DNA from 4 places in the Streptomyces sp. NPDC057697 genome. Region 3 is predicted to be linked to each of the others. Evidence: riboswitches for the same ligand, from Rfam matches in the RefSeq annotation. Region 3 holds a riboswitch; each other region holds the start of a gene.
The links. A riboswitch is a leader RNA that binds a small molecule or an ion and turns the genes downstream of it on or off. The one in region 3 is predicted to bind fluoride.
Positions count from the first base shown of each region.

Region 1: linked by a shared signal. The riboswitch ahead of ACFVFH_RS33475 (inorganic diphosphatase) and the one ahead of ACFVFH_RS28355 (hypothetical protein) in region 3 are both predicted to bind fluoride.
Region 2: linked by a shared signal. The riboswitch ahead of ACFVFH_RS33445 (hypothetical protein) and the one ahead of ACFVFH_RS28355 (hypothetical protein) in region 3 are both predicted to bind fluoride.
Region 4: linked by a shared signal. The riboswitch ahead of ACFVFH_RS33435 (NUDIX hydrolase) and the one ahead of ACFVFH_RS28355 (hypothetical protein) in region 3 are both predicted to bind fluoride.

Region 1 covers NZ_JBHVJA010000020.1:33,674-35,866, reverse strand. Annotated here, with positions in the region: gene crcB (fluoride efflux transporter CrcB) at 1-188, opposite strand, end outside; gene ACFVFH_RS33485 (DUF190 domain-containing protein) at 185-532, opposite strand; gene ACFVFH_RS33480 (fluoride efflux transporter FluC) at 529-1,017, opposite strand; fluoride riboswitch at 1,232-1,296, shown strand; gene ACFVFH_RS33475 (inorganic diphosphatase) at 1,328-1,813, shown strand; gene ACFVFH_RS33470 (hypothetical protein) at 1,845-2,193, shown strand, end outside.
Region 2 covers NZ_JBHVJA010000020.1:28,131-30,323, forward strand. Annotated here, with positions in the region: gene ettA (energy-dependent translational throttle protein EttA) at 1-868, shown strand, start outside; fluoride riboswitch at 1,022-1,086, shown strand; gene ACFVFH_RS33445 (hypothetical protein) at 1,108-2,193, shown strand, end outside.
Region 3 covers NZ_JBHVJA010000013.1:19,876-22,068, forward strand. Annotated here, with positions in the region: fluoride riboswitch at 405-468, shown strand; gene ACFVFH_RS28355 (hypothetical protein) at 929-1,297, shown strand; gene ACFVFH_RS28360 (NUDIX hydrolase) at 1,340-1,873, shown strand; gene ACFVFH_RS28365 (PP2C family protein-serine/threonine phosphatase) at 1,955-2,193, opposite strand, start outside.
Region 4 covers NZ_JBHVJA010000020.1:25,626-27,818, forward strand. Annotated here, with positions in the region: gene ACFVFH_RS33430 (MFS transporter) at 1-1,068, shown strand, start outside; fluoride riboswitch at 1,068-1,131, shown strand; gene ACFVFH_RS33435 (NUDIX hydrolase) at 1,172-1,693, shown strand; gene ettA (energy-dependent translational throttle protein EttA) at 1,700-2,193, shown strand, end outside.

The sequences.
Region 1 (2,193 bases), on a different contig from region 3:
ACCGCGGACGACGCGGCCCCGGCGGCGGCCGCGCCGGTGAGCAGCCCGAGGATCAGGCAGCCGACCACGTTGACGGTGAAGGTGCCCCAGGGGAAGAGGGTGTCGTGCCGGGACTGGACGGTGCGGTCGGTGAGGTACCGCAGGGGGGCGCCGATCATGGCGCCCGCGATCACGAGCAGCCAGTTCACTGCCCCTCCTTGTCACGGCCGGTGTAGCGGATGACCTCGCAGTCGTCGACGATGACGGCTCCTTCGGAGACGAGTTCGTCGAGCTGGGGCAGGAAGGCCCGGATCCGGTCGGGGACGTCGACGATCACGACGGCGACGGGCAGGTCCTCGCTCAGGGACAGCAGGCGCATCGTGTGGATCAGCGAGGAGGCCCCGAAGCCTTCGATGCCCCGGAAGACGGAGGCTCCGGCCAGCCCGGCCGTGCGGGCCCGGTGGACGATCTCGGTGAAGAGCGGTTTGTGGTGCCACACGTCGTTCTCGCCGACGAGGACGGTGACCCGCAGCGCGGAACCGGTGAGCTTCATGACTTCCTCCATTCGACGACACGGCGTGTCACGGTGACCGCGAGCCCGACCGAGCCGATGGCGGCGAGCAGCGTGAGGGCCAGGTAGGCCAGGCCGGTGCGCGCCTCGTCGCCCTGGACCAGGCGCTGGATGTCGGTGGCGTACGTGGAGAAGGTGGTGAATCCGCCGAGGACACCGGTGCCGAAGAAGGGGCGGACCAGCCGGTGGGCCGCCCAGACATCGGTGATCACCACCATGAACACGCCGATCACGGCGCAGCCGACGGCATTGACGATCAGGGTCGTCCACGGGAAGGCATGGTCCGCGGTGGGCCACAGCAGCGATGCCCCGTACCGTGCGGCCGCCCCCAGCGCGCCGCCGAGCGCGACCGCCGCCACCACGGGGCCCTGCCGCGGCCGCTGGTCGGTGCGGCGCCCGGGGACGAGGAGCTCGACATCCGGGTCGATCTGCTCCTCGTGCAGCACGGGGGTTCGGGGCTCTTCCACGTACGTCTCCTACTCGCCGGGCACACCCGTACAGGGATGCGCGTCGCAAGTAGGGACCGTTGGCGGCGTCGGTGCCGCGGTTCGGGTACGGCGGGCCCCACCGCCGTGCGGTGGGGCGAACCCAGCGCTCCGGGACAGCTTACCGGGCGCCCGGAGTGTTCTCCCGCCCGGCCCGGACCGGCAGTTGTACCGCCCGGCCGGGCGCGGGACACTGGACACATCGGGCGATGGGGCTCGCCGTAACCGCGCCGACGCGGCGCTGATGGCTTCTGCGTGATCCAGCCGACTGGCATTACGGGAGGTGGGCACGGTGCCCCGCATCACGGTCGAGGTCGACTCGACGATCGGGTCCTCCATCGGCAGGCACGGCGGTCCGGAGTCCGGGACGGGTGGGGCGCGGAGCCGGGCCGGGGGCTGGCCGGTGGGCGAGGGCCGGGTGGAGGACACCCTGGACACGGAGGGCCGGTCCGTGCGGACCATGGTCCTCATGCGGGAGCCCGCACGGCCGGGGGACGAGGTGCGGGCCTGGCCCGTGGCGGTGCTCCACCTCAGCGACGGACGGCACGACCTGGACGAAGTGGTCTGCGTGGCCGAGGAGGAACCCTTCGTCGATCTGGTCGACACCAGGGATCTGGGCCGCTGGCACGCGGAGCCCGCCGCGTGGGCGGCGGCGCTGGGCCGCCTCTCCCCCGGCACCGCGTACCGGGTCACCGGCTGCGGCAGCCGCAGGGAGGCCGACCGGCTGGTGGCGGATGCCCGGCACACCTACCTCCAGCTCACCGGCTGCATGGAGTGAGCCCCGCACGCGGAGCGAAGGGAGCCCGGCGGTGACGACGATCATTGACGGCCGTACGCGTCATGCGGTGGCACTGCCGTCGGCCCGCCACCGGTTGCTGCGGATGACTGTGCACCTGCCGATCACCAATGGCGCGCCGGGACCGGTCCACGCGCGGGTCCTCGTCGTCGCGGATGTGCTGGCGCGGACGCTGGAGGCGGACGGCCGCCAGCTGATCCGGGCCTGTGTGCTTCCCGAACCGTCGCCGGAGCGGGTCAGGGCGACGCAGACCTTCATGGACGCGCTCGGAGCGCATCCCCCGGCCGCGTTCACCGGCAGCGCCGAGGAGGCGCTCGACGTCCTGGGAGGCCCGGCGGATGTGAACGTCTTCGGTGACGGAC
Region 2 (2,193 bases), on a different contig from region 3:
GGCGGACGAACTCCAGTGGATCCGTTCGGGCACCAGGGGAGGGCGGACACCGTCCAGGGCCCGACTGCGGCGGTACGAGGAACTGGCCGCGGAGGCGGACCGCGCCCACGGACCGGACTCCGAGGAGATCCGGATCCCGCCGGGCCCCCGGCTGGGCGGCCTCGTCCTGGAGGCCGAGCACCTGACCAAGGGATACGGGGACCGGGCGCTCTGGGAGGACGTGTCCTTCTCCCTGCCACGGGGCGGCATCGTCGGCGTCCTCGGCCCCAACGGCGTCGGGAAGTCCACGCTGTTCCGGATGATCTGTGGCCAGGAACCGCCCGACTCGGGGCTGCTGCGCCTGGGCGAGACGGTCCGCCTGTCGTACGTCGACCAGGCGCGGGCCGGTCTGGACGGGACACGCAGCGTCTGGGAGGCGGTCTCCGAGGGGCTGGACCACATCCGGGTCGGCCCCGTCGAAATGCCCTCGCGCGCCTATGTGGCGACCTTCGGTTTCCGGGGCGCCGACCAGCAGAAACCCGTCGACGCCCTGTCCGGCGGCGAACGCAACCGGCTCAATCTCGCGCTCACCCTCAAGCAGGGCGGTAACCTCCTGCTGCTCGACGAACCCACCAACGACCTCGACACCGAGACCCTGGCGTCGCTGGAGACCGCGCTGCTGGGCTTTCCCGGCTGCGCCGTCGTCGCCGCGCACGACCGGTGGTTCCTGGACCGGACCGCCACGCACCTGCTGGCCTGGGAGGGCGGGGCCACCTGGTTCTGGTTCGAGGGCAACTACGCGGACTACGAGGCCAACCGGGCCGAGCGCCTCGGCACGGACGCCGCCCGCCCCCGCCGGGGCACCCACCGCCGCCTCGCCCGGGACTGACCGCCCGTCACGGCCGGAGGCCGCCCCGCGCGGGACGGCCTCCGGCGCGTGCCCGGCCGCCCGGCGGCGGGCCCCGGACCCCCCGATCGGGTGCGCCCCGGCTCCGCCGTGCTGCCGGGGCCGTGCGGGAGGCGCACACTGGAAGTGCACGCCGAGCGTGCCGGTGATGGGGCTCACCGCAACCGCGGTCGCCGACCGCTGACGGTCCCTGGTTGTCACAGCCGCGACCAGGAGGTGCCATGCCCGAACCCACCGAGCCCCGGCCCCCGCAGCGTTCCGGGACCGGCCCGGCCCACTGGCGCCCGAGCCTCCCGCTCCGCGACCGGGCGGACGGCCGCCACCGGTGGGGCAGGGCGCGGGGCCGGGACCCGCGTGCGCTGAGCGACGCCCTGCACCTGCTGGACGGCGGGCCGTGCGCCGTGTGCCGGGAACGCGACGAGTTCGCGGCGCGCTGGCTGAAGTACTTCGTCATCGAGACCCATACGGAGCAGGACACCCGCGCCCGGGTCGAGGCCGCCGCGGGCTTCTGCCCCGCCCACACCCGGCGCCTGCTCGCCGACGCCTCGGCCTCGTGGCTGATGCCCCAGGTGCACGATCTGGCGCTCGCCGGATGGACCCGGCTGCTCGACGCACCGGACGCCCGCCGAACCCGGTGCCCGTGCTGCGTGGCGGGCGACGACGCGGCCGAGCGGGCCTCCGGGACGCTCCTGAACGCCCTGGGCCACCCCCCGGTCATGGACGCGGTGCGGCAGGGCGCGCTGTGCCTGCCGCACCTGGCGGTGCTGGCCGCACGTATGCCCCGGGCGTACGGACCCCCGCTCGCCGACGCAGGGTCCGCGCTTCTGGGGGACGGGCGCTACGGACTCGCCCTGCTGGCCGGTGCCGACGAGGACGCACCGGTCCGAAACGTGCTCCTCGGCCGGCTCGACCCGCTGCTCGCGGTCGAGGAGGAGCAGCAGCGGCGCTCGGTGACCGGCCGCTGGCGAACGGACACCGACCTGGAATGCTGCCCGCTCTGCCTGGCCGAACACCGCTCCGTACGACGCCTGTCGACATGGGCGGCGGCCACCGCCCACGGGCCGCCCTCGGGCGAGGAGTCCGTTCTGTGCGCCCGCCACCTCCATGACCTGGCGGCCGTCGGCGGGCCGAACGTCGCCGCCGTCCTCGCCGCCAACCGCGACCAGTGGGACGCGCGGTTCGGCCGCTTCCGCAGGCTGCTGGGCGAGGGCGGCAGACGGCGCGCGGACGCGGGCCCCGACCTGCTGTCCGCGCCGCGCTGCCGGGCCTGCGAGGAGCAGCGCACGGCCGGGCTCGGACAGACGGCC
Region 3 (2,193 bases):
TGACACCGCGCATCCGACGCACCGGGGACCTTGATGTGAGCATGGGCAACGGCAACGGACTCGCACCGCTGGAACGGCCGCTCGGCTGTGTCTTCCGGCCGTAACGCGGCCATGAGAACCACGACGCCATGGCCGCGGCCGTGCGGCTGGGCTGCGGGGAGCGGGACCGGATCGATGTCCGCTCGGTCGTGGAGGGTCTCAAGACGGCGGACGAGGTCGCCGGGGCCGCCGCCGGAACGAGTACGTCCGCTATCGGAAGCCGATCGCTGGATGAGCCGTGTGCCCGCTTCCCCGTGTCCCCGTGTCCTGTGTGCCATGTGCCGTGTGCCGTCCGGGCGGAGGCCGGGCCGCGACCGACCCGCCCGGCCCTGTCTTGCTGATCAGGCGGGGTCGCGGGACGATTGATTTCATACGGCGATGAGGCTCGCCACAACCGCGGACTCCCCCGCTGATGGCCTCTGTATCCGATGTGCGTCTCTCGGGGCGCATACGAGGACAGAGGTGTGTCATGCCGGGAAGCGGTCCTGCACAGCCCGTGGCGGCTGGCCTGGTCTCGTACGTGCGGCACGGCGCGCTTCGTACGGATGAGGGATGGCCGATCCGCCGGGACCGGATCCCGAGCCCCTGGTCGAGGCATCCCCTCGCGCGCCGCGCCGGGACGAGATCCCCGCAGACGTCTCCGGCCCCCTCTCCCGGGATGGATGGTTCCGGGCCGCATCGGTGCCTCTGCCTCCGTGACGGGACGGCGGAGGCCGGGGCAGAGGCAGAGGCAGAGGCGTCGTACGTCCGCGCCACGCGCAAGACCCGCATGCCTTGTGCCGCATGCCTCGTGCCCCGCACCTTCATGCCTCACACCCCGTGCCCCATGCCCCCGTGCCCCATACCTCTCGCCCGTGCCCGATGTGGCCTGCCGCGACCGGAGGACATCATGCCGATCTTCGAGGAAACCGTGGCGGCCGAGGCGATCCGGGAGGCCGAACGCACCGTCATCAACGCCAAGTGGCACTGGTACGAGGAACAGGCTCTGGCAGAACTCGCCGCCCGCCCCGGACTGACCTGTACGCCCCTGATTCCGGGCCACCCGGTCATCCAGGTCGTCGCCTACGACGGCCGGCTCCTGGGGCGCGTTCGCCGCCGCACAGCCGGCCGGGGCGCCCGCTGGGTCGCCGTCCCCGCCGCCACGGCCCATGAGATCGGCCCCTGCCGCAGCGTGCGCGCGGCGGCTCGGGCCCTGGCGCGAGAGGCCGGGAGACCGCACCGCGGAGTCACCGTGCACATGAGGGCGGGCGACCGATGAAGTCCCGCGGCCCACTCGCGCACCACCGAAGGGAGACGCACCATGGCCATGCCGGAAAGTATCGAACTCCGTTGTTCCACCGCTCTGTTCCGCGAGGAGACAGTGCTCCTGCTCCATCGCACCTTCGCCGGGATGGACTACTGGGTGCTTCCCGGCGGTACGCCGCAGGAGAGGGAGAGCATGGCCGCCTGCGCGCGCCGCGAGCTGGCCGAAGAGGCCGGAATCTCGGCAGAACCCGTGCGCGTGGCCTTCGTACTCGAATCCATGGAACCCCACCGCGGACCACGGACCGTGGATCTCGTCTTCACCGTGACCGGATCGGCCCACGGCCAGACTCCCCGCGCCCGTGAGCCGGACACGGAACCGCAGTTCGTGCCCTTCCGCGAACTGCCGTACCTGGACCTGCGTCCCCCGCTGGCCGGGCACCTACCCGGCCTGGCGGCCCAGAGCGCACATCGGTACGCGCCCTACCTCGGCAACCTCTGGCGCCCCGGGCCGGAGAGCGTCGGCACGACGACGTCCGCCGACACGTTCTCGCGTTTCCTCGGGCGGGTCCTCGGCGGCGCCGGACCGTGACGTACCGGTCCGACTCCGTCGACCGCACCGCCGGGTGCCTCATCACCGGGTTCCTCACCATCGGGTGATCCGCCCGGTCGGTCAGGGCGTGCGCAGGGCGAGGAGCGCGATGTCGTCGTGCTGGTCATCGCCCATGCGGGTGAGCAGTTCGTCGCAGAAGATGGACAGGGGTTCACGGGCGAGCGCGGCCGCGTGCTGGCGCAGCCGTGTGAGGCCGCGGCCGATGTCCTCACCGGGGCGTTCGATGAGGCCGTCCGTGTAGAAGAGCAGCGTCGAGTCGGCGGGCAGGGCGATGTTCGCGGTCTCACGCCTGAGTTCGG
Region 4 (2,193 bases), on a different contig from region 3:
CTGGGCTACGTGCTGCGCTTCGTCTTCGGGTACGCGGCCGACCGCACGGGCCGCTACTGGCCGATCACCCTGACGGGCTACCTGGTGCAGATGGCCGTCGTGCCGCTGCTGGCCCTGGCGGGCAACTGGGTGGCGGCCTCGGTGCTGATCGTCGCCGAGCGCACCGGGCGGGCGATGCGCAACCCCGCGCGCGACGCGATGCTGGCCCACGCCACCGGCGAACTCGGGCGCGGCCGGGTCTTCGGCGTACGGGAGGCGCTGGACGCGGCGGGCGGGATGGCCGGACCGCTGCTCGTCGCCCTGGTGCTGCATCTGCGCGGCGGCTACCGCGCCGGTTTCGCCGTGCTGCTCGTTCCGGCCGTGCTCACCCTGGTGGTGCTGGTGGTCGCCCGGTGGCAGTACCCGGATCCGTCGGACCTGGAAGTGGTGGAGGACCTCCCCCGGGAGGCGGGGCTGCCCCGGGCCTTCTGGCTCTATCTGGCGGCGATGGGACTCGTCGCGCTGGCCTACGCCGACTACCCGCTGATCGCCTACCACTTCGGCAGGGCCCATGTCGTACCCGAGGCGTGGGTGCCGGTCCTGTACTCCGTCGCGATGGCGACCGAGGCGGTGGCGGCCCTGGTGCTGGGCCGCGCGTTCGACCGGTTCGGGCTGCTGACGGTGGTGGTGGCCACGGTCCTGACGGCGTGTTTCGCCCCTCTGGTCTTCCTCGGCGGCGCGGGGCTCGCGGTGGTGGGCGTGATGGCGTGGGGCCTGGGGGCGGCGGCGCAGGAGACCATCGTCAAGTCCGTGGTCACCGGGATGGCCGGGAAGCGGCACCGGGCCTCCGCCTACGGCCTGTTCGACACCGGCTTCGGGATCTGCTGGTTCGTCGGCAGCGTCGTCCTGGGCGTCCTGTACAGCCGTTCGATCACGGCGCTGGTGGTGTTCTCCGTCGTCGCGCAGCTGGCGGCGCTTCCCCTGCTCCTCGCGACGCGCAGGAGCCTCGGGGCCGCCGGGCGTCGGCCCCCGCCGCCCGCCCGGCGGCCGCCCGGCCTTGCCGACCGGATCGAACCGGGCGACGATTGACTGCGTACGGCGATGAGGCTCGCCACAACCGCGGCACCGCCCGCTGATGGTCTCTGCATCCACCGTGCGCCCCCGCGGGCGCACCCGGACACAGAGGTGTGCCATGCCGCGAGACCCCGAACGATTCCCGGAGACCCGCTGCTCCGTCGCCGTCTTCCGGGGCGACGAAGTCCTGCTGGTCCGCAGCACCGAGGACGGCCACCCGGTGTGGAAGCTGCCCGGCGGCCACGTCCGGGCCGACGAGGGTCTGATCGCCTGTGCCCGCCGCGAGCTGCGCGAGGAGACCGGTCTGCGTGTGACCGCGCTGCACTGCGCCGTGGTGCTGGACATCCGCGACCCGCGGACCGGCCGCTGCCTGGTGGAGATCGTCCTCGTCCCGGACGAGGAGATCGCCGACCGGCCGCGGACGTGCGAGCCCGGCCGCGAACCGTACTTCGTACCGATGGACGACCTGCCGGAACGGGACCTCAGGCCCTCCCTGGAGAACCTGCTCCACGATCTGCGTGCCCTGCACCGGAACAGGACCGGTGAGGACGCGCCCGCCCCCGCACGGCCGCACGGCGCGGGGACCGTGCTCCTCCCGGTCGACGCGGCGGCACCACCGGCGGCCGGACGGCGGAGGTGACCCGGGATGTACGTCTACACGATGCGCGGGGCCCGCTTGGCGCGCGGCGACAAGGTGGTCCTGGACGATGTCACGCTGACCGTCCCGTCGGGCGCCAAGATCGGCGTGGTGGGCCCGAACGGAGCGGGGAAGTCCACCGTCCTGCGGACCATGGCCGGGCTCGAACGGCCCGTCGCGGGCGACGCGTTCCCCGCCCCCGGCACCGGTGTCGGCATCCTGGAACAGGAGCCGCCGCTGGACGACGGGGCGACGGTGCGCGGCAACGTCGAGAACGGCGTCGCCGGTGTCCGCGCCGGGCTCCGCCGCTACGAGGAGATCACCACCCGCCTTGCCGACGCCGACGCCGGGGACGAGCGGTCGGGCCATTTGCTGGACGAACTGGGCGAGTTGCAGGAAGAACTCGACCGGTCCGGGGCCTGGGACCTGGAATCCCGGCTGGAACAGGCCATGGACGCCCTGGGCTGCCCGCCTCCCGACACCCCCGTACGCGAGCTGTCCGG